3 regions of the Aliivibrio logei genome follow, and region 1 is predicted to be linked to each of the others. Evidence: riboswitches for the same ligand, from Rfam matches in the RefSeq annotation. Region 1 holds a riboswitch; each other region holds the start of a gene.
The links. Region 1 has a riboswitch for thiamine pyrophosphate ahead of thiD (bifunctional hydroxymethylpyrimidine kinase/phosphomethylpyrimidine kinase). Riboswitches for the same ligand answer to the same signal wherever they lie in the genome.

Region 2: another riboswitch for thiamine pyrophosphate. It lies ahead of thiB (thiamine ABC transporter substrate binding subunit); the one in region 1 lies ahead of thiD (bifunctional hydroxymethylpyrimidine kinase/phosphomethylpyrimidine kinase).
Region 3: another riboswitch for thiamine pyrophosphate. It lies ahead of thiC (phosphomethylpyrimidine synthase ThiC); the one in region 1 lies ahead of thiD (bifunctional hydroxymethylpyrimidine kinase/phosphomethylpyrimidine kinase).

What each region holds. Positions count from the first base shown of each region.
Region 1 covers NZ_MAJU01000004.1:241,828-250,075, reverse strand. The annotation lists gene pspB (envelope stress response membrane protein PspB) at 20-244, shown strand; gene pspC (envelope stress response membrane protein PspC) at 244-630, shown strand; gene A6E04_RS01410 (YcjX family GTP-binding protein) at 766-2,163, shown strand; gene A6E04_RS01405 (YcjF family protein) at 2,160-3,185, shown strand; TPP riboswitch at 3,262-3,359, shown strand; gene thiD (bifunctional hydroxymethylpyrimidine kinase/phosphomethylpyrimidine kinase) at 3,460-4,314, shown strand; gene A6E04_RS01395 (ABC transporter ATP-binding protein) at 4,314-5,087, shown strand; gene A6E04_RS01390 (ABC transporter permease) at 5,080-5,898, shown strand; gene A6E04_RS01385 (ABC transporter substrate-binding protein) at 5,927-6,874, shown strand; gene tenA (thiaminase II) at 6,909-7,571, shown strand; gene thiM (hydroxyethylthiazole kinase) at 7,626-8,248, shown strand, end outside.
Region 2 covers NZ_MAJU01000026.1:14,153-22,400, forward strand. The annotation lists gene rplQ (50S ribosomal protein L17) at 1-235, shown strand, start outside; gene fbp (class 1 fructose-bisphosphatase) at 299-1,309, opposite strand; gene mpl (UDP-N-acetylmuramate:L-alanyl-gamma-D-glutamyl-meso-diaminopimelate ligase) at 1,523-2,884, shown strand; gene A6E04_RS17535 (flavin prenyltransferase UbiX) at 2,886-3,515, shown strand; TPP riboswitch at 3,555-3,668, shown strand; gene thiB (thiamine ABC transporter substrate binding subunit) at 3,720-4,736, shown strand; gene thiP (thiamine/thiamine pyrophosphate ABC transporter permease ThiP) at 4,799-6,409, shown strand; gene thiQ (thiamine ABC transporter ATP-binding protein) at 6,409-7,113, shown strand; gene rapA (RNA polymerase-associated protein RapA) at 7,306-8,248, shown strand, end outside.
Region 3 covers NZ_MAJU01000024.1:199,927-208,174, reverse strand. The annotation lists gene hemG (menaquinone-dependent protoporphyrinogen IX dehydrogenase) at 1-43, shown strand, start outside; tRNA gene A6E04_RS16570 (tRNA-Trp) at 162-238, shown strand; gene A6E04_RS16560 (M16 family metallopeptidase) at 553-3,309, shown strand; gene A6E04_RS16555 (hypothetical protein) at 3,411-3,605, shown strand; gene crcB (fluoride efflux transporter CrcB) at 3,697-4,077, opposite strand; gene A6E04_RS16545 (universal stress protein) at 4,259-4,681, shown strand; TPP riboswitch at 4,851-4,964, shown strand; gene thiC (phosphomethylpyrimidine synthase ThiC) at 5,123-7,069, shown strand; partial or broken gene thiE (thiamine phosphate synthase) at 7,148-7,822, shown strand; gene A6E04_RS16530 (HesA/MoeB/ThiF family protein) at 7,815-8,248, shown strand, end outside.

The DNA.
Region 1 (8,248 bases):
ATTACTTAAGGAGAAAACAATGAGCGGCTTTTTTGCTTTCCCATTGGTTATATTTTTTATTTTCGTTGCACCGTTATGGCTGTTTTTACATTACCGAAGCAAAGGTAAAACAGCGCAAGGTCTGTCGCATGAAGACACGCAGTTACTTAAAACAATGACAGAGCGTGCGGATAAAATGCAGCGTCGTGTTGAAACATTAGAGAAAATTTTAGATGCAGAATCCCCGAGTTGGAGGGAGCGCTAATGTCAAAAGAACTGTATAGAGATACTCGAAACGGAAAAATTGGTGGCGTCTGTGCTGGCATTGCTCAGTACTTTGGTATTGAACCTTGGATAGTACGTATATTAGTCGTCTCAGCCGCCTTGTTTAGTGCTGGTTTTCTGGTGATGTTAGCCTATTTTGCAGCCATGCTTTTTTTAGATAAAGCACCGGTTGAAATGTACTACCGAACAGAAGAAAAGCGTGAGCACACGGTAAAAAGTAAGCCATGGCAAGCAGGTCAATCGCCATCAGAAGTAATTAAGCGTGTGGATAAAGACATGGCGAGAATGGAAGAGAAAATTCGTCGAATGGAAGGCTATGTTACGTCTTCTGAATACAAGGTTCGCCGTGAATTTCGAAACCTATAATTGGATTAATTAACAAGAGCAGTCAATAACTTATGTAGATTGATATGACACATAGGATTACTATCTTGTTCATGGGGTGTTCAGAATCAGTTCTGTACACTCCATTTGTTGTTTATAGAAAAGAGAGAAATATGAATGAGCAGATTAACCAAAGAAATGAATAAATTAGTTAACCGAAGCATGGATCGCCACGTCAAATTGGCGGTTACAGGGCTATCGCGCGCAGGTAAGACGGCATTTATTACCTCTTTGGTTAATCAATGTTTGCATGCGGGTTCAAGCGATAAGTTGCCTTTATTGTCAGTGACTCGTGAAGGTCGCATGATTGGGGCGAAACGCATACCGCAATCAAACTTATCCATTCCAAGCTTCACTTATGATGATGGTATGGCGTCATTATTATCAGAACCACCAACATGGCCAGAGCCTACTCGTGATGTGAGTGAACTTCGTTTAGCCATCAAATTTAAACCTAAATCAGGCATACTAAAACACCTTAAAGACAATGCAACATTGTATGTGGATATTGTCGATTATCCGGGTGAATGGTTATTGGATTTACCGTTATTAGATATGGATTATATTGAGTGGTCTAAGCAACAGCAGGCGAATTTAACTGGGCATAGAAAAGTGCTTTCTGAAGAATGGTTAAAAGAAGCTCAGCAGCTTGATCCTCTTGCGCCTGTTGATGAAAAGCAGCTCGCGCATATTGCGGATGCGTTTACTCAATATCTTCATACCTGTAAGGATTCAAAAGGATTACATTGGGTGCAACCGGGGCGATTCGTTTTACCGGGTGAGTTAGCAGGCGCGCCTGTTTTGCAATTCTTTCCTTTTATGTTTTTGCATAAATACACAGAAGAAGAGTTGGCAAAAGCGAAGAAAGATTCAAACATCGCTGTGCTTAAAAAGCGTTATCAGCACTATCAACAACATCTAGTGAAAAAGTTTTATAACGAGCATTTTAGACATTTTGATCGTCAAATTGTATTGGTTGACTGCTTACAGCCGCTGAATGCAGGTGAACAATCATTTAATGACATGCGCCAAGCGGTCGATCAGTTGATGCGTAGTTTCCAGTATGGCAAAAGCTCAATCCTTAAACGTTTGTTTTCACCAAAGATAGATAAAGTGTTGTTTGCTGCCACCAAAGCCGATCATGTTACGCCTGAACAGCACCCAAATATGGTGTCGCTGCTGCAACAAATGATCCACCAAACATGGCAAGAAACCGCTTACGAAGGCATTAAAATGGAGTGCATGAGTATTGCCTCAATTCAAGCTACCACCGCGGGAATGATTGAGGACGACGGTGAATTGTTTTCTGCAATATCAGGGGTCACCGCCGATCAAACACCGATGATGATGTTTCCGGGTGAGGTGCCTAAACGTATTCCAAGTAAAGCGTATTGGGAAACAAAACCTTTTAATTTCATGAGTTTTCAGCCGTTAGAAAGTGAGACTGACAAACCGCTACAACACATCCGTATGGATAAAGCGATGCAGTTTTTATTAGGAGACAAATTAGTATGAGTGAATTAAAAAAACAGCGCGTATTTCAATCTGAGCCTCAATTTACAGAAAATGAGCAAACAACAGAATCGCTGAATACTCAAAAACTGTTCGAAGAAACACAAACTTTTATTCCTCAAGCCATTGAAGACGAAAGTGAATTGGATGATCTTGATATTGAAACGCCATTAGTGAAAAAGAAAACCCATTGGAGTATTAAAACACTGATTGGTGGATTCCTTGGATTAACAGTATGGCAAAGTGTTGATCATGTTATTACCGCGATTCAAACCGCCGATTTCTTATCATTGGGTTGGGCGGGATTAATCAGTTTAGCGGCGTTAATGGGGGTGACGGCCATTGGTCGTGAACTATGGACGCTACGTAAACTTAAAAACCGTGCCGAGATCCAACATCAAGCCACCGAATTGATGGAAGGCAATGGCATTGGTCAGGCAAAACCGTTCTGTGAAACGTTAGCTAAAAAAGGGCTAACCACTCATACTGCCGAGTTTTCTCGTTGGCAGAACAGCATTGAATCACATCATAACAACGCTGAAGTGTTTGAAATGTACGACAGCATGGTTGTGATCGAGCAAGATAAACGAGCAAAAGCCTTAATCAGCAAGCATGCTGGTGAATCAGCGTTAATGGTGGCATTAAGTCCATTAGCTGTGGTGGATATGTTATTAGTAGCGTGGCGTAATATTCGATTAATCGAACAAGTTTCTCAAGTTTATGGGGTCGAACTTGGCTATTGGGGCCGTTTACGTTTGTTTAAAATGGTTCTGCAAAACATGGCGTTTGCCGGAGCAACTGAAATGGTGACGGACGTTGGTGTTGATATGCTATCTACGGGCCTTGCAGGTAAATTGTCAACCAGAGCAGCACAGGGTTTGGGGATTGGTTTATTAACGGCCCGTTTTGGATTAAGAACCATGAATCTAATGCGTCCATTGCCATGGCAAGCCGGAGAAGCGCCTAAGCTTTCTGATATGCGTAAAACCATTGTTGCTCAATTAGTATCCAAACTTAATTCATAGGTTGAGAATTAGTTAACTCTAGTTAGCATTCTCATAAAAAAGCATACTATTTACAAATCGATTAGTGATAGTATGACGGCATTAGTCGGGGAGCCAATAGGCTGAGATCGCAATAGCGAACCCGTTGAACCTGATTCAGTTAGTACTGACGTAGGGAACTAATGGTCTTCTTGAAACGATTTCTCTGATTGGTTTCTTTTAATGAGATAGCACCTACTCGGTATCTTTATCTCATGTGACTGTTTTTCCTGACCGTTAGTTAGGGAAAATAAGTATGTCTTCATTAAATAACACTGCACTTTTATCGACATTATCTGCAACAACACCGATTGTATTAACCATTGCTGGCTCTGACAGTGGTGGTGGTGCAGGGATCCAAGCCGACATCAAAGCGATTTCTGCAACCGGCAGTTATGCGTGTTCTGTTATTACCGCATTAACCGCTCAAAATACGCAAGGCGTTACGGGCATTTATCCAATCAGCAGTGAATTTGTTGAGCAGCAACTTGATGCTGTTTTCTCTGATTTAAATGTCATTGCCGTTAAAGTTGGAATGTTAAGTGATTCTGATATCATCCGTTCTGTTGCGAAAAAAATAAAGCAATACACACCGCGTTATTTAGTGGTTGATCCTGTGATGGTTGCAACCAGTGGTGATCTTCTTCTGCAATCCTCTGCTATTGAAAGCCTTAAATCTGAACTGCTTCCCCTTGCCGATGTTATCACGCCAAACCTACCTGAAGCGGCGGCACTCATTAATGCTAAAGTTCCCGAAAGTGAAGTTGAAATGACTGCAATGATTGATGAACTTCGTCAATTAGGTGCTAAATCAGTCTTACTGAAAGGCGGGCATTTAGAAAAGGATGAAAACAGTACCGATTTACTGATTTTATCTGATTCCATAGAACGTTTATCGACACCTCGAATTGAAACTCGCAATACACACGGCACGGGCTGTACACTATCGTCAGCGATTGCTTCGTATTTAGCGCAAGGTCATGAACTACTGGCTGCGGTAGCATTAGGTAAGCAATACATTACTCAAGCCATTATCCATGCCGATGAACTGAATATTGGTCAGGGACATGGGCCTGTGAATCACTTTTTTGCTTTACATACTCCAGAGTAATGGGGATGAATAATCGCATTGGTGCCGTCATTTCTAATGGGGCGTTACAATATAAAGACAGCGAATACCCTATTATTTTCAATCTAAACATGACGATTCCTAAAGGAAAATGGACCGCCATATTAGGAAAGAGTGGCTGTGGAAAAACGTCGATATTGCGTTATCTCGCCGGATTATTGACCGATAAAGTGGTGTGGTCAGGGGATGTTTCGATTGATGGCGTAGACGCATTAGAAGGCAATATTGCGTACATGGCGCAACAAGATTTATTGATGCCGTGGCTAAACGTAATAGATAACGTCTGCTTTGCCGACAAGTTTGTAACGAACTCTCGCTTTAATTCAACGAAACCGAATTCGGATAAACACAGAGCGCATGAACTTTTAGAGTTAGTTGGATTAACAGAGCATGCGTTTGCGATGCCGTCACAATTATCGGGCGGGATGCGTCAGCGTGTGGCGTTAGCTCGAACATTAATGCAAGACAAACCAATGGTATTAATGGATGAACCCTTTTCTGCACTAGATGCCGTCACTCGTTATCGCCTGCAAGATCTTGCTGCTCAAGTGCTAGCAGATAAAACTGTTTTATTGATCACGCATGATCCACAAGAAGCGTTAAGACTGAGTGATGTGGTTTATATCATGCAAGGACAACCTGCTTCAGCGGTCTCTTTACCTGTTCCTAGTACGCAGATACCTCGAAAGCTTGATGCGGAGTTAGCTGCACTTCAACAACAAATAATTGATACCTTAGAGGTCGATTATGTCTAAATCATTCCTTATAAATTCGACATCAGCAACGATAGGAAAGGTAACGCCAAAACCAATGCTACAAAGCGTGAAATCCATGATAAGAATCTTAATCAGTGCGGTGGTTATTCTGGGATTATGGCAATTCATCGTAATAGTTTTTGCTTTACCAAGCTTCATTTTACCTAGTCCATTGGCTGTCTTTACTAAATTAATACAACGATACGATGTGCTACTTTCTCATTCATGGATAACGGCTCAAGAGATCTTGCTTGGTCTTGGCTTGGGTCTTTCTATGGGGTTGTTATTTGCCCTTCAAATGCTGTTGTTTGATCCACTTCGACGTTGGTTATTGCCAATTTTAATTGCGAGCCAAGCGATCCCTGTTTTTGCTATCGCGCCTATTCTGATGTTGTGGTTGGGTTATGGCATCGCATCAAAGGTCGTGATGGCGGCATTAATTATCTTTTTCCCTGTGACTACCTGTTGTTATGACGGGCTGCGAAATACCCCAAGTGGTTATCTTGATTTAGCCCACACGATGGGGGCATCAAAATGGCAATTATTAAAATACGTTCGCTTACCTGCGGCTTTACCTGCCTTAGCGTCGGGTATCCGTGTTGCTGTTGTTGTCGCGCCTATTGGTGCAGTCGTTGGTGAATGGGTAGGGTCAAGCGAAGGGCTAGGTTATTTAATGCTGCAAGCGAATGCTCGAATGATGATAGATGAAATGTTTGCTGCGTTATTCATTCTCGCCGCGTTATCCGTCAGCTTGTATTTTCTTGCGGATGTATTGATTCAAAAACTCATACCGTGGCAACACGATAAATAAATTCATAATAAAAAAGGACTCAACGATAATGAATAAAATGGTAATTAAAGGGGCGATGGCTCTTCTTATTTTAAGCTACTCCATGATGGCAAGCGCGGAAGATAAAGCGATGACATTAATGTTGGATTGGTTTGTAAATCCGAACCATGGGCCAGTGGTTATCGCACAACAAAAAGGCTATTTCAAAGAGGAAGGCCTAAATGTGACGATTCAAGAACCCGCCGATCCAAGCATGCCGGCGAAATTAGTGGCGGCAAATAACATTGATTTAGCCATTTCTTACCAAACCAGTTTAACTATTGATGTAGCGGCAGGTTTACCGTTAATTCGTTCGGCAACCCTTATCGCCACGCCATTAAATACCTTAATGGTACTTGATAACGGCAAGATAAATTCTTTAGCTGATTTGAAAGGCAAGAAGATTGGTATTGCGATTGCGGGTAATGAAGACGCTACGATAGGAACGATGCTAAATACAGAAGGTGTTGATTTCTCTGAGGTTAAAATCATCAATGTAGGCTGGGCATTATCGTCGTCTTTAGCTTCAGGAAAAGTGGATGCTATTTGGGGAGGATTACGTAATTTTGAAACCAATCAATTGGCATTAGAAGGCTATAAAGCGAAATCGTTTTTCCCAGAAGAGCATGGTGTGCCCTCGTATGATGAGCTTGTTTTTGTGGCTAATGCCAAAACATACGATGCCGATGCGCTAAAGAAATTTAATCACGCTATCGAAAAAGCGACGCAGTTTATTGTGAATCACCCTGATGAATCGTGGAAAACCTTTGTTTCTTACGCGCCAGACACTCTAAACAATGAATTAAATAAAAGCGCATGGAATGACACGTTAACGCGTTTTGCTCTGCGTCCATCAGCGGTTGATTTAGAGCGCTACAATCGTTTCTCTGAGTTTATGTTCGAGCATAAGATCATAAAAACACAACCTAAAGCTCAAGATTTTGTGCCGGTGTTGTAATCCATTTTTCCTATTTATTTTTTAGAGAATCAGTATGAATCATCAAGACTTAATTCAAGCGTGTCAAAACGAGTGGACCGAATACACTGAGCACAGCTTCGTTCAACAATTAGCGCTTGGAGAATTAGCGCATTCGTCATTTCTACATTATTTAAAACAAGATTTTCTGTTTTTAAAGCAGTACACCAGAGCGTATGCCTTAGCGATTTATAAAGCGAGAACGTTAGCGGAAATGCGAATGGCGCTACCGAGTGTGCAAGCGTTGCTTAGCTCGGAAATTGCACATCATGTGACTTATTGTGGTGAGTGGGGCGTGTCAGAGTTAGAGATGGAAGCAGAGCCAGAAGCCTTTGGTACGGTAGCCTACACTCGATTTGTATTAGATACCGGTATGTCTGGTGATGTCATTGATTTATACGCAGCATTAGCACCGTGTTCGATTGGTTATGGGGTGATTGGCGCGCAGCTACTAGCAAGAGAATCAACTAAGCTTGAAGGCAATCCGTATGCGAATTGGATCAAGATGTATGGTGGTGAAGAGTTTCAATCAGGCGTACAAAAAAGCATTACACAGCTAGATGAATTGCTTGTCGATATCGATCTTGATAGCCAGCGTGGGCAGCGTTTGTGTCATATTTTTAAAACGGCGACTCGTATGGAAGTGGCGTTTTGGCAGCAAGGATTAGATGAAGCCTAATTGTTGATGATTAGTACTCAATTAATGAATAAGCGAACGAATTAAGGAAGAAAAATGACGGTCATGAACACGCAAAAGATTATTGACGCATTAGCGATATTACGTGAGAAAAAGCCATTAGTTGTGAATATTACCAACTATGTTGTGATGAACAACACAGCGAATGCTTTATTGGCGCTAGGTGCTTCACCAATCATGGCGCACAGCCAACAAGAAATGGCAGAGATGATGAGTTTCTCTGGTGCCTTGGTGATCAACATCGGTACATTAGACAGCGTATGGACACCAAGAATGCATTTCGCGGTAGAGCAAGCAAACCTTAATAATAAAGTGGTGGTGCTTGATCCGGTGGGATGTGGTGCAAGTCAACTTCGTACCCAAACCGCGCGTCAAATTGCAGAAGCCGCGAATACACTGATTATTCGAGGTAATGCCTCTGAGATCATCGCTTTAGCGGGTGAGAACGCGCAGAGCAAAGGCGTAGATGCATTAGACAGCAGTGATTCTGCATTAGGTGCGGCTTGTTACGTCGCGCAGCAGTATCAATGCAGCGTCGTTATTTCGGGTGAAACTGATTACGTTGTCACGAAAGAGGCGCAGTATAAATTGAATAATGGTCACGCGATGATGCCTTTTGTTACGGGGATGGGTTGTACACATACCGCATTAACAGGTGC
Region 2 (8,248 bases), on a different contig from region 1:
GCCTTTGATTACATTAGCTAAGACAGACAGTGTTGCTAACCGTCGTCTAGCATTTGCTCGCACTCGTGATAACGAAGTTGTAGCAAAACTATTTACCGAGTTAGGTCCACGCTTTGCACAACGTGCTGGTGGTTATACTCGTATTCTGAAGTGCGGTTTCCGTACAGGTGATAAAGCTCCAATGGCATACATTGAGCTTGTAGATCGCCCAGAAGTAGAAGCTGCAGCTGAGTAATTAGTAAGTAGTTTCAATAAAAAACCGAGTCTTAGGACTCGGTTTTTTTGTATCTAAATATTGTTAATCTTGCCATTCATCAAGAAAATTTTGTACTTTATCGACCATATTGATTGAACCAACAAAGAAAGGTACACGTTGATGTAATTCGGTCGGAGTAATATCTAAGATCCGCTCTTCTCCACTTGTCGCTTTTCCTCCCGCCTCTTCAATTAACATTGCCATTGGATTACATTCATAAAGTAATCTTAATTTTCCATTTGGGTAAGCTTGAGTACTTGGGTACAGATAAATCCCTCCCTTTAATAGATTACGATGGAAATCAGCAACGAGAGACCCGATATAACGTGATGTATATGGGCGATTTTCCGCAGGTTTTATTTCTTGGCAATATTTTAAATATTGCTTCACTCCTTCAGGGAAACGTATGTAATTCCCTTCATTAATGGAGTATATATTACCATCTTGTGGGATTTTCATGTCTTCATGAGATAAACAGAAGACACCAAGAGATGGATCGTAAGTAAAGCCGTGAACGCCGTTCCCTGTGGTATAAACCAGCATGGTAGAAGAACCATAAATAATATAACCAGCAGCAACTTGTTTATTTCCTGGCTGTAGAAAATCTTCTTCGGTTGCCGGTGAGCCAATTGGTGAAATACGACGATAAATGGAGAAAATAGTACCGACAGAAACATTAACATCGATATTTGAAGAACCATCCAATGGATCCATTAACACGACATACTTTGCGTTTTTATTCAGTTCCTTATTAAACGCAACTGCTTCATCTTCCTCTTCACTTGCGACGCCACACACTTGGTCTCGATTCTCTAATGCGGCTTTAAATTTATCATTGGCGTAGATATCTAATTTTTGTTGTTGTTCACCTTGAATATTTTCATCACCAGAAGCCCCTGTAATATCAACCAGCCCTGCTTTATTTATTTCTCGGTTTACTATTTTTGCTGCCAATTTAATGGAACCGATTAATGATGACAACTCTCCACTTGCATGAGGGAAATCGTGCTGTTTAGCGACGATAAACTCACCTAAAGTTCTTATTTCTGACATGGGTTATTCCTTTTATTCTCATGTTATTAGATATCAACGGTGGATGGGGTCAGTTACAATTTATAATCCAATATAAAACGAGTGCAATTTATCTTTATAATGGTTGTGTTACTGTTTACTGTAATTCATTCTATAGCACAGAACTTTTTAAGAGTATTGAAGTAACTCGATAACGGGATTACTCACTTAATTTAATATAAGACGGTTTTTATTATGCATATTCATATCCTTGGCATCTGTGGCACCTTCATGGGAGGAGCCGCAACTTTAGCTCGTCAACTTGGACATAAGGTTACAGGTAGTGATGCGAACGTTTATCCTCCAATGAGTACGTTATTAGAATCTCAAGGTATTGAGATCATTGAAGGCTTTGATCCTAGTCAGTTAGATCCTGCGCCAGACCTTGTTGTCATTGGGAATGCGATGAGTCGTGGTAACCCATGTGTGGAGTATGTTTTAGATAAAAATTTAAAATACACTTCAGGACCTCAATGGTTGCAAGAGTTCCTATTACAAGATCGCTGGGTACTGGCTGTTGCAGGAACTCATGGTAAGACGACGACATCAAGCATGCTAGCCTGGGTCTTAGAAGAGTGTGGATATAAACCTGGTTTTCTCGTCGGTGGTGTACTTGGTAACTTTGGGGAATCGGCACGATTAGGTGAAAGCATGTTTTTTGTGGTTGAAGCCGATGAATATGACAGTGCTTTTTTTGACAAGCGTTCTAAGTTTGTTCATTACCGTCCACGAACGTTAGTATTAAATAATCTGGAATTTGATCATGCTGATATTTTTGATGATCTTGCTGCAATTCAACGTCAGTTCCATCATCTTATAAGAACGGTGCCTAGTAGTGGTCGTATTTTTGCCCCTAAACAAGATAAACCCTTAGCTGAAGTACTAGAGCAAGGATGTTGGAGTGAGATTGAATTTACGGGTGAAGAAGGAGAATGGAAAGCGAGTAAACTTAAGAAAGACGGCAGCCAATTTGACGTTTATTTCAATGATGAAAATGTTGGGCAGGTAAACTGGAATTTAGTCGGTGATCATAATGTAAGTAATGCTCTTATGGTCGTAGCTTCGGCTCGCCATGTAGGCGTTACCCCAGATTTAGCTTGTGAAGCATTGGGCTCCTTTATCAATACTAAGCGTCGATTAGAGTTTAAAGGTGAGGTTAATGGGGTCACGGTATATGACGATTTTGCTCATCACCCTACTGCAATTGATCTAACGTTAAGCGGTTTACGTAATAAAGTGGGTGATAATAAAATTATCGCAGTATTAGAACCTCGCTCTAGTACGATGAAACTAGGGGTTCATAAAGACACCTTAGCCGGTTCGCTTCATGCCGCAGATTCGGTGTATCTTTTCCAACCTGATAATATTTCTTGGTCCGTTGATGATGTCGCTAAACAATGTGTTCAACCCGCCTATACTCATCATGAGATTAACGCTTTTGTTGATATGATTGTGGCTGAAGCAAAAGAAGGTGATCAAATTCTAGTCATGAGTAATGGCGGCTTTGAAGGCATTCACGGTAAATTACTATCAGCATTAGAGCAAAAGGCTATTTAGGATGTATAAAAAACAGAAAACAATCACCTTAGCAATGACTGGTGCCTCTGGTGCCCCTTATGGATTACGTCTATTGGAGTGTTTGTTGGCTGCTGATTATCAAGTTTATTTTCTTATCTCATCTGCAGCAAGAGTTGTGATGGCAACCGAGCATAATTTAAAATTGCCAAGTGGTCCTGATGCAATGAAAGCGGTCTTAGTTGAACACTTAGGTTGTGATGCCGATAAGTTAATTGTGTGCGGTAAAGAAGATTGGTTTTCTCCAGTGGCTTCTGGGTCGGCAGCACCAAAACAAATGGTGGTATGCCCATGCTCTGCAGGGAGCGTTGCTTCTATTGCTCATGGTATTTCAGATAATTTGATTGAACGGGCTGCTGATGTGGTATTAAAAGAGCGCGGTCAGTTAATTATGGTGGTTAGAGAAACGCCATTTTCTACATTGCATTTAGAAAACATGTTGAAGCTATCTCAAATGGGGACAACGATAATGCCTGCTGCACCTGGATTTTATCATCAACCAAAATCGATTGAAGATTTAATCGATTTTATGGTCGCTCGTATATTGGATCACCTAGGTGTAGAACAAGGACTTGTTCCTCGATGGGGTTATGATCAGCGTCAGAAGAGTTAATAAACCTCTGGCTCATTAATGCATTCACACATACAATATGGCCTCTCATCGGGGAGCGACTAGCTGAGATTAGTAAACATTGGATAATGCTTACTTAAACCCGTACTACCTGAATCAGATAATGCTGACGTAGGGATTGAGATGACATTCTCATCGAGTATATCAACTTAACCCTGTGTCGCTCAAAAGGACAAAGAGCGCATAATGAAAACACGTTATATATCCCCTCTACTTAAAACACTACCTATCGCTTTAGCTGTTAGTTCTCTCTCTTCTTTTTCTGCTTCTGCTTCTGAAACGCTAACAGTCTATACTTATGATTCTTTTGCTGCTGATTGGGGCCCTGGTCCAACAATTAAAGCGGCTTTTGAAAAACAGTGTGGCTGCAATCTTGATCTTGTCGCTTTGGATGATGGCGTTTCTATTTTGAATCGTCTTCGTTTAGAAGGCAGTAATTCAAAAGCGGACATTGTTTTAGGGCTCGATAATAATTTAATGGCAGAGGCGAAAGTAACGGGTTTACTGGCTGAACATAATGTAAATACGGACTCAGTGACAATACCTAATGGTTGGAATGATAAGACCTTTGTTCCTTATGATTATGGTTATTTTGCTTTCGTATATAACAAAGAAAAAGTAAAGAACCCACCTAAGAGTCTAAAAGAATTAGTAGAACAACGAGATGATTTAACCGTTATTTATCAAGATCCAAGAACCTCTACACCGGGCCAAGGTTTATTGTTATGGATGAAATCGGTGTATGGAGATGATGTTGCTCAAGCATGGAAACAACTTGCAAAGAAAACCGTCACCGTCACGAAAGGCTGGTCAGAAGCTTACAGTATGTTTTTAGAGGGTGAATCTGATCTTGTTTTGTCTTATACGACGTCTCCAGCATACCATTCACTTGCTGAAAAAGACGATCGATTTGCAGCGGCTAATTTTTCAGAAGGTCATTACATGCAAGTGGAAGTGGCGGCGAAAGTAAAAAATACGCAACATAATGCGTTAGCTGATGAGTTCTTAGCTTTTATTCTTAGTAAGGAATTTCAATCAGCGATGCCAACGGGAAATTGGATGTATCCAGTGACTAATATTACGTTACCTAAAGGGTTTGAAGACCTTAAGGTTCCGACTAAAGCGTTGTCATTTAGTTCTGCGGAGATTGCGAAGCAAAGAAAGTTGTGGATTCGCGAATGGCAACACGCATTAATCTTTTAATCGATGCACTGAAAAGAGACGTATAATACGTACGTTTCTTTTTGGGACAGATAGATAACATCATGAAAACGAATCCCTTAAATTCTATTCCCTATATCGGCTATATGATCGCTACTGTGATTGTTATTTTTGTTGGCGGAGCTATTGGTGCATTATTAATCGCGTCACCCAGTATCAATGTCAGTTTAATTTGGTCCGATCCTTATTATATTCATATAACCAAATTTAGTTTTTATCAAGCAACCCTGTCTACGTTGTTTAGTGTGGTACTTGCGGTTCCGACAGCATATGCACTATCTCGTCGCTCTTTTTTAGGACGCGGTCTGTTATTAAAGTTGTGTGCGACGACCTTGGTTTTACCTGTGTTAGTAGGGGTTTTTGGTTTACTTGCTATTTATGGAAACAGCGGTCTCTTAGCTAAGGTGTTTGCATTTTTTGGTGGTAAATTGCCGTTTTCTATTTATGGATTAAATGGCATTTTACTCGCGCATGTGTTCTTTAATTATCCTTTTGCAACTCGTTTGTTTTTACAATCATTAGACAGTATACCGATGGAGCAACATCAGCTTTCTGCTCATCTAGGATTGACTGGATGGAATAAATTTAACGTTGTTGCATGGCCAAGAGTAAAACAACAATTTCCGCATGTTGCAGGCTTGGTGTTCATGCTTTGCTTTACCAGTTTTGCAACCGTAATGGCATTAGGTGGAGGACCAAAATCAACCACGATTGAACTTGCTATTTACCAAGCCATTAAATTTGATTTTGATTTACAGGCCGGCGCTATTTTAGCGTTATGGCAAATGTTGTTATGCGCAGGATTATCGCTGTGTATTCAACGGTTTTCTACGTCGATTGCCGTTGACAGTGCAACGCTAGGTAAGCCCATTATCTATCAAGACTCAAAGAGACAAAAGTTGTGGGATAAAGGGTGGATTATATTACTTACTCTGTTTATTTTACCTCCATTACTCATGGTTGTTATTAGTGGGATAAATTCTGAAGTTATTACGGTGATGACCTCTAGTGCTTTTTGGTCAGCATTCGCTAATTCATTCATTGTTGCTTTCTGTGCGGCGCTATTAGCGATGGTTTTTGGGGTTTTATTGCTTCATACCACCCGAGCGTTAAGGCTTAATCATCAGCGTTTTTTGGCGGATAAATTAGATTTAATTGGTACTATGATTTTAGTTACCCCAGGATTGGTTATTAGCACGGGGTTGTTTTTGTTGCTTAAAAACATCACTGATGTATTTAGTATGGCTATTTGGATCGTCATTTTAGTCAATGCACTTATGGCGCTTCCATACGTCATAAAGACGCTTGCTCAACCTTTATTGCATATGGCACAGCAATATCAGTTATTGTGTGCGAGTTTAGGACTTAATGGTTTTACTCGTTTTCGCTTAATTGAGTGGAGAGGGTTAAGAAAACCGATGGCTCATGCCTTTGCCATTGCTTTTATTTTATCAATGGGTGATTTAAGTGCGATAGCGCTTTTTGGTAGTCAGGATTTTAGGACATTGCCGCTATATTTATTTCAATTATTAGGCAGTTATCAAATGGAAGCGGCTGCGGTGGTTTCACTTTGTTTACTCTTATTAAGTGTGGGTGTGTTTAGTACGGTTGAATGGCTTTTTTCATCAAAGAATCTACAAAGAGAGAATGTGTAATGCTGACTTTTTCTAATGTAAAATATCGCTATCATTCTGAGATTTTTGAGTTTGATATGTCAGTTAAACAAGGTGAAGTCGTTGCTATTCTTGGGCCTAGTGGTGCAGGGAAAAGTACACTGCTTAGCTTATTGGCTGGGTTCATTAATCCAGAATTGGGTGATATTGCCATTAACGGCCATTCTGTTCTTTCCCTTGCGCCTCATCAGCGCCCTTTGTCTATGTTATTTCAAGAGCATAATTTGTTTGCGCATTTATCGATAGCGGACAATATTGGATTGGGAATTAAAGCGAATCTTCGTCTCAATGATGAAGAAAAAGAACGCGTTATTTATGCGGCTCAACAGGTTGGTGTTGACGAACTATTACTGCGTTTACCTGAGCAACTTTCTGGAGGCCAAAAGCAGCGTGTCGCGTTAGCTCGTTGTTTGGTCCATAACAAACCTGTGTTGTTATTAGATGAGCCGTTTTCGGCACTTGATCCTATGTTACGAGAAGAGATGATCGTATTAATCAGAACCTTGATTAAAACTCAACAGCTTACGGTATTAATGGTTACTCATAGCTTACAAGATGCGAAGGAATTAGCGTCAGGTTATGCCTTTGTTTGTCATCATAAAATACTCAGTTATGGCAAAATGTCAGAGATAATGACACAAGATACTCCCCCTGAATTAACCCGATATTTACAAGCGGTTAAGTAAACTTTTTCGACTCAAGTTTAGTATAATCAACTACACTCACTTTTATGATAAATAGGCGTGACCTAAGTGCTGTCATACAGTAACATTAGCGCCCTTTTGAACCTCGCCATTTACGGTTGTCTATTCTCGGTTCATCATGAAATTCTCACTCTATATAAAATAAATTAATTAATTTTGAGGTGCGTTACCACTATGTCATTTGCTTTGGGCCAACGTTGGATTAGTGATACAGAAAGTGATTTGGGTTTAGGAACAGTGGTTGCTGTTGACGATAGAACCGTCTCTGTCCTTTTTGCCGCATCAGAAGAAAATCGTTTATACGCAAAACATGATGCACCTATTACTCGAGTGACGTTCAATAAGGGCGATACAATTGAAAGTCACGAAGGTTGGTCACTTGAAGTCGAAGATGTTATTGAAGACGGTGGACTATTAACGTACATCGGAACTCGTACAGATACGGATGAAGTGAACGTTGTTCTTCGTGAAACGTTATTAAGTCATCAGATCCGTTTTAATAAACCTCAAGATAAGTTATTTGCAGGCCAAATTGATCGTATGGATCGTTTTGCATTGCGTTTTCGTGCACTTCAAAACCAGTATGAGCAACATAAAAACCCAATGCGTGGTTTATGTGGTATGCGTGCAGGTTTGATCCCACATCAGTTATTCATTGCTCATGAAGTAGGGCGTCGTTATGCCCCTCGTGTTTTATTGGCTGATGAAGTCGGTTTAGGTAAAACGATTGAAGCGGGTATGATTATTCATCAGCAAGTGCTTTCTGGTCGTGCTGAGCGTGTATTGATCGTTGTTCCTGAAACACTACAACATCAATGGCTTGTTGAAATGATGCGTCGTTTTAATCTTCATTTTTCTATTTTTGATGAAGAGCGTTGTATTGAGTCGTATGCGGATTCTGAAAATCCATTCGATACCGCGCAATTAGTGTTGTGTTCATTGGATTTTATTCGCAGAAGTAAGCGTCGTTTTGAGCAAGTGGTTGAAGCCGATTGGGATCTTCTTGTTGTTGATGAAGCGCATCACCTTGAATGGAACCAAACAAAACCAAGCCGTGAATATCAAGTTATTGAAGCGATTGCAGAAGAAACGGCGGGTGTTTTGCTGCTAACGGCAA
Region 3 (8,248 bases), on a different contig from region 1:
GCAACGAGTGGATCAATTTGTAGAGAAAGTTAAACAAGGCTAATTTCTGTTCGTTTTGGATGGAATAGTGCGATAGAAGTAGAATTTTTCATTTAGATTCATATTTTTAGCGCAGAAATAGTAGATTTTATTGTTTAAGTCATTACAATAGCACGCATAACAGGGGTGTAGCTCCAACTGGCAGAGCAGCGGATTCCAAATCCGCGTGTTGGGAGTTCGAATCTCTCCACCCCTGCCATATTTAAGACCTCAGCAGAAATGCTGGGGTTTTTCCATTTCTAGAGTATAGAAAAGAGCAACGGATTCCCCCACCATAAGAACGCGCGTGCTGGGAGTTCGAATTACTCTAGCTTTGCCATATTTAGAGAAGGCTTGTATCGAAAGATACAAGCCTTTTTGCTGTCTGCGGTTTGAGTAAATTGTGGCGGATTTCGCAAGTAACAAAAAAACCATTGAGAATAGCAATCATTTACGTTAATTCCTTGCATTTATAGATACTTTATATTTAGATCAGAGCCTTATAAAATATAAATATAATAACTAGGATGTATTATGAGAACTTATTGGTTACCAATAGCTTTTTCTTTATTCGTTACAGGCTGCGCAACTCACTCCGTTACACCAATAAAAACAGATCCTAATTGGGTCAGCGAACAACTTGATAATGGACTTCGTTATCATATCTATCCAGATACTGAAAAAGAGGTATCAGTAAGATTGATTATTCATTCTGGTTCATTCCAAGAAACACAAGATCAAAAAGGATATGCACATTTTGTTGAGCATATGGCGTTTAATGGAAGTGAGCACTTTTCTCAAAATGACGTCATTTCTTTATTTGAAAATGCAGGACTCAGCTTCGGTGCTGATATTAATGCTTATACTTCTTATGAAGAAACCGTTTATAAGTTAGATCTTCCAAATAACAGTGAATTAAATAACGCCCTTACATGGATGCGAGATATTGGGGATGGTATCGAGCTTTCTTCTAAAGAGGTAGAGAAAGAGAAAGACGTTATTCTTGGTGAGTTTAGATATTCTCGGTTTGAAGAGAAGGATACATCGACACAATTTTATGAGCACATGACCAACAACTCATATGATGCTTATGATCCTCTTGGTAATAAAGAATCGGTCGTGTCCGCGTCTTCAGAAACATTAAGCGAGTTTTATAAGAAATGGTATCAACCACAATTGGCTGAGATCGTTATCACGGGGGACGTTACTTTAGCGCAAGCGACTGAGCTCGTTAAAAAACACTTCACTTCTTGGGAAAAAGGCACAACTGCGGCAACAACAATGGAAAAGGAGGTATTAAATACATCTGATTTTATTGGCTATATTGCGGGTGGTGAAGCGCCAAGCATCAATATGATTATTGATCGTGGAAACGCGAATGTTCAAAGTAGAGAAAAACAACACCAGCTTTGGTTAGATTATATTTCTCAAGAATTAATTGAACAAAGAATGAATGCTGCATTTTTAGATGCAGCAATGCCCGCTCAATGGATTTATTCGACAGAATACTTTGTTTCAGACCGTCGTTACTCCATTTCTTCAGTATCATTTCCGACACGTTATAGAGAGCAAAGCGAAACGCAATTTTTAGAGGTGTTGGCTTCTTTACGTGATTATGGTGCAACGGCTAATGAGTTAGAGGACATCGTAAAATATTATCAATATGAATTAGATAATATGGGTAAAAACCGAGACGATTTAAACGCGGTTGATCATGCAGAAAACAAATCAATGAATATTGTTAACCAGCAACCAAGTCAGTCTATTTTAGGTTATAAAGAAAGCTTGGAAGCCTTTATTTCTATGGTAGACCTTACGGCTATTAATCAACATATGCATGATTTTCTATCAAGTTCTTACCAATTTGGTATTAGTTTAGATGCGAGTGAAAGTATTGAAGCCACTAAACTAGCGATCCCTGAGTTAAGGTCTCTGTATAACAAGCAGGGTAATAAACCTTTGCTTAATAATATTACCTCCGCTTTCCCTGTTCCTGCTATGTCTGGAAGTATTCTTTCAGAAACGTTGATATCGAGCGAAAGAAACTTAACAAGTTGGACGTTAGATAATGGCATTAATGTTCTGTATTTAAGAGATGTAAACTCTGGAAATGACATCAGTATCTCGTTAGCGAGTAAAGGTGGGATGGCCGCGTTGACTCCGAATTTACTTCCCGCAGCAAACATAGCGATTCCTGTTGTTAGTCGCAGTGGATTGGGCGACCTTACCGGGTCTCAGTTAGATGCACACCTAAGACGTAATGATATTGAGCTTTATCCATATATTAACTTTACTCATCATGGTCTTGAAGTCTTAACTAATAGAGAAGGGGTTGCTGAAAGTTTTGCCGTTTTATCAGCATTGATGTCTGAGATTAAAGTCGATGGAGAGCAGCTTAAAGCGGTAAAACAGGAGTTTAATCAAAACCGCACTGCCTACCTAAAAACACCACTGGGTAAATTTACTCAAGCCATTAACCACAATACGTATGTAGTAACGAGCAGTCATCGATTACTGGAAGGCGATGGAGTGGTTGACGTCACTGATGAGCAAATAAAACAAGTTCATCAATTATTATTCCAACAGAATAGAAATTATCAATTAGTGATTGTTGCTGATCTTAAACCAACAGAGTTAAAACCGTTATTGCGTCAGTATGTTGCTAGTATTCAATTCGTTAATTCTGAACCTGTTGATTATGCCGCTGGTTACAAAGAACCATTTAAGCCTAGTTTTACAATGGCAGTTAATACCGAAAACAACAGTCACTATATTGCTCATTTTATTGCGAATAAGGCTGATGAGAAGCAATCTGCAAAATCCTTGTTTATGGAAGATATGCTGCAACGCATTGTCTCTAAACGTTTGATGTCTTATGTACGTGAAGAGCTGAGCTTAGATTATGCGCCTTATACAGAAATCATAAACTCTGATGGTGAATTACGAAGTAATTGGATTGTTGGCGCTCAAGTTGCTCCAAAAAATGCGGAGCTTATTGAATCAGCGATAGATAAAGTGATTACTGATTTATTAAAAGGAGTGTCTGAGGAAGAAACCCGTTCTGCTGCAAAACAGTTAGTGGTTGATTTGTCTCCAATGAAAAATAACTCATCACAACAAGCCTGGTTATTTACGAGGTACACAATACATGGCTATGGAATTGATGCGTTATTGAATATTCAAAAGACGGCTGATTCCATAAATTCGCAAGAGATGACGGCGTTAATCCAGAGTACATTTGGGGAAGGTGTTCGTAAGTCTACATACTTAGCAACGCCAACTATTCGATAATGTCCTATTTTATTACTGAAATAAAAGTGTGATCTAGATCTTGTTTTTTAGAGGGTAAGCAGTACAATTCGCTGCTTAATTAATCTCTAAGGTTTTATAAAATGAATTACGATTTAGGTTCTGTTTATCTTGGTCAAATTGCTGCAAAGAACATGCTTAATGAAGCTATGTACGGTAAGCAACAACCAAGAAATAAAAAAACAGCAGTAACGAAAAAACTTTGGAAAGGATTCGAAAGCGTAAATACGAAAATGGCTATAATGATAAGTGGTTACACACCCGTAAGAACGTGGTGATAATAACGACTCATTGAAACTAAAAAAGACGCTTATTATTAAGCGTCTTTTTTATGTCTGCTCGTAAAGAACATACTAAAAAGCAGATAGATTAGCTTTTCATTAATTGAAAGCCAATAAAGCAGGCTGTGATGCTTAAGGTTACATTCAGTAAAATATTTAGACCCGCTTTGATTACTTCTCCTTGTTGCATCAAGATTACATTATCCATCGAGAATGTAGAGAACGTCGTTAGTGCTCCAAGAAATCCAAGCCCTATAATTGGACGCCAAGGCGCGGCTTCAATAATGCCTTGGTTAAGAGAAGACATTAATACACCCATGATAAGAGAGCCGACAATATTGACGGTTAAGGTTCCATACGGAAAGCCTTTACCTAATAGAACGACACAAAGTTCTGAGATCAAATAGCGGGCACAAGCCCCAAATGCGCCACCAAAAGCAATAAAGCCCAATAGCATAAATTGATTCATTGATACCTCGATTAAAATAGAAAGCTAGCTTATTAATAACATAGTTGGATATGAATTTTTATCAATATCTCTTTTAAATACAAAAATGGCAGTGATTACTTAATCATGCTTCTAATTGCAGCAGGTTGATTATAGTTTTATAGTATCAGCGTCGTAAGTTATTCTTTCACAGGAGCAAGATATGAAGTTATACCAAACCATTTTACTCGCATTAAATCCTGATGACAGTAAAGCACATAAGTTAATGGTTAAAGCAGGGGTTCTTGCAAAACAAAATGACGCAGAATTGCATGTCATTTTTGTAGAGGTCGGCATCGGTGATGTTAATTACATGGATGTTGAGCTAGAGCTAGAATCGAGCCATAACGCGTTAGAGTTTAAGCGAATAGAGCAGTTATCTATATTATCTAAAGAATCACCTTATCCTGTTCGCGCTGTACATATTGCTGATGGAAATATCGTAAAACACATCAGTGAGATTGGGGATAAAATCAATACCGATCTCGTGATCATTGGTTACCATAAAAGTAAAATTCACTGGGGGCGTACTCTTGGTGATGAAGTTTCTGATAAATTGAAATGTGATGTCATGATTGCTCAATAAGACATTCTTTACTTAGTCGAATCTGATACAAATCGCTAACAAAGCCGCATATTAATGTGGCTTTTTCTTTTTCTCGATATTTTATTATTTCTTCAATGGAATATTTGCTGTGATTTATTCCTTTCTTTATACTCCGCACTCGTTCAGTTTTTCACCAAGAACTTCTGAAAGAAACTTGTCGGAGTGCTTAGTACTTTTTTAAAGTACGAGCTGAGACCGCGTTGCGGGATCCGTAGAACCTGATCAGGCTAATACCTGCGAAGGGAACAAGAGATAATTTATCACTTAGTGCTGTCATATCATTGTAACTGCAAAGTGTCATTTTCAGCAGATACCTTGAATTAAGTAGACGATTTTTCTACTTTATATTTACGCACACTAAGAACCTCTTGCTACATAATCCGACAAGCAATTATCCTAATTATTACAAGGAATTTTGCTATGTCGTCAAGTCGTAAACAAGCGCGTTTGGATGCTAAATCAAACATTGAGTCGCTTTCTGTTCAACCTTATCCCAATTCAAAAAAAATCTATATCGACGGTTCTCGTCCTGATATTCGTGTTCCAATGCGTGAAATATCATTGGCTGATAGCTTAGTCGGTGGAACAAAAGAAAATCCAACGCTGATACCAAACGAACCCATTCAAGTCTATGACACATCAGGGGTCTATACCGACCCAAATTACGACATTGATGTTTACCAAGGGTTGCCTAAATTACGCGAACGTTGGATAGAAGGCCGCACTGATACTGAAGTGTTGAAAGGGGTAAGCTCTGTTTATTCTCAAGAACGCCTGTCTGATGAAACACTTGATGAACTTCGTTATGGCAATTTACCCACGATTCGACGAGCCAAACCTCAACAATGTGTGACGCAATTACACTATGCTCGCCAAGGTATCATTACCCCAGAAATGGAATACATCGCGATCCGTGAAAACATGGGTCGTCAAAAATTTGCAGATGAACAACTAAATCATCAGCATCCTGGCCACAGTTTTGGTGCCAACCTTCCAAAAGAAATTACCCCTGAATTTGTACGTAACGAAGTCGCCGAAGGGCGAGCCATTATTCCTGCCAATATCAACCACCCAGAAACAGAGCCAATGATCATTGGTCGTAATTTTTTAATTAAAGTTAATGCCAATATTGGTAATTCTTCGGTCAGTTCGTCGATTGAAGAAGAAGTAGAGAAGCTGGTTTGGTCTACACGTTGGGGCGGTGATACGGTGATGGACTTATCGACAGGTCGTAATATTCACGAAACACGTGAATGGATCCTTCGTAATAGCCCAGTACCCATTGGCACGGTTCCGATGTACCAAGCACTAGAGAAAGTGAATGGCGTGGCTGAGAATCTAAACTGGGAAGTCATGCGAGATACCTTAATTGAGCAAGCGGAGCAAGGTGTAGATTACTTTACGATTCATGCCGGTTTACTGCTTCGTTATGTACCAATGACGGCGAAACGAGTCACCGGAATTGTCTCTCGTGGCGGTTCTATCATTGCAAAATGGTGTTTAGCGCATCATCAAGAAAGTTTCTTATATACGCATTTTCGTGAAATTTGTGAGATTTGTGCAAAGTACGATGTTTCTCTTTCTTTAGGGGATGGTTTACGTCCGGGCTCAATTGCGGATGCGAATGATGAAGCACAGTTTGCTGAATTGAGAACGCTCGGTGAGTTAACTAAAGTTGCTTGGGAATACGATGTTCAAGTGATTATTGAGGGGCCGGGTCATGTACCAATGCATATGATCAAAGAGAACATGGATGAGCAACTCAAGCATTGTCATGAAGCTCCGTTCTATACATTAGGTCCATTAACGACTGACATTGCCCCTGGTTATGACCACATTACTTCGGGGATTGGTGCGGCCATGATTGGATGGTATGGCTGTGCAATGCTTTGTTATGTCACACCGAAAGAACATTTAGGCCTACCAAATAAAGAAGACGTTAAGATTGGTTTGATCACCTATAAATTAGCCGCTCATGCGGGTGATTTAGCCAAAGGTCATCCGGGTGCCCAAATTCGAGATAACGCCTTATCAAAAGCCCGTTTTGAATTTCGTTGGGAAGACCAGTTTAATCTGTCACTTGATCCGATTACCGCTCGTGAATTTCATGATGAAACACTGCCTCAAGAGTCAGGCAAGGTTGCACACTTTTGTTCAATGTGCGGGCCTAAATTCTGTTCAATGAAAATATCACAAGAAGTTCGAGAGTATGCCAAAGACACAGAACAAGTGGCGTTAGACCGAGCGATTAATATCAAAATGCTCGATGACCCACTTGAAGGTATGCGCCAAAAATCAGCAGAGTTTAAGGCCTCTGGTTCTGAGTTGTACCATCCTGCTGTAGATGCAGAACCCGTGAAAAGCTAACGACAGTTACCATTATTATTTTAATCATGAATGGTGGTGTTTCACGTGGAACACCACTCAGGAGATCAAACGATGTATTCTTTTCCTGCAATCGATAGAGAAAAGTTTGGCCTTTACCCGGTGGTAGATGATGTGTCATGGATAGAGACATTACTTAAACTTAATGTTCAAACCATTCAATTACGAATTAAAACCCCGGAACAACCTGATTTAGAAAATCAGATCATTGAAGCGATTAGACTCGGTCGTGAATATGATGCTCAAGTCTTTATTAATGATTATTGGCAACTAGCAATAAAGCATGGCGCGTTTGGTATTCACCTTGGGCAAGAAGACATTGAAGTAGCGGATTTACTTGCCATTTCTGATGCCGGTATTTGTTTAGGATTATCTACTCACGATGACAGTGAGTTAATGACCGTTAAAGCATTGAACCCAAGTTACTTAGCTCTTGGTCATGTTTTCCCTACGCCGACCAAAGAAATGCCATCAGAACCTCAAGGTTTAGTTAACTTAGCGAACAACAGAAAATTAGCGGGTGAAACACCAACCGTTGCTATCGGTGGTATTGATTTAACGGTGGCTGAGCAAGTGTGGCAAACCGGAGTTGATAGCATTGCGGTCGTTCGAGCTATCACTCAAGCCGACAATATAGAAAAAGCCGTCAATCAGTTTTCTGCGATTTTAGCCCAACCAAGAACATCCGATTACCTTATTAAATCGCAAAATACACTGGAGGTGATGGATGAGTAATTTATTGATGGAAGGATTAAATGATCAAGATTTCCTTCGTTATAGCCGACAAATCATGTTGCCTGATATTGGTGAGCGAGGACAGTTGTCTCTTCGAAATAGCACCGTGCTAATGGTTGGCTGCGGAGGGTTGGGATCATCTGTTGGAATGTATTTGACTGCTGCTGGTGTGGGAACGTTAATTATTGCCGATGGCGATGACGTTGAACTTAGTAACTTACAGAGGCAAGTGGTTTATCGTGAGCAGAGTATAAAACAGAATAAAGCGTTAGCGATGGCTCAAGAACTGCAATCGATAAACAAGACGATCACGATTGAGGTGATAACGAAGCATCTAACAGAACCTGCGCTTTCACGATTCATTACTCAGGTCGATGTTGTTCTGGATTGCACTGATAACTTAATAACACGCCACAATATTAATGC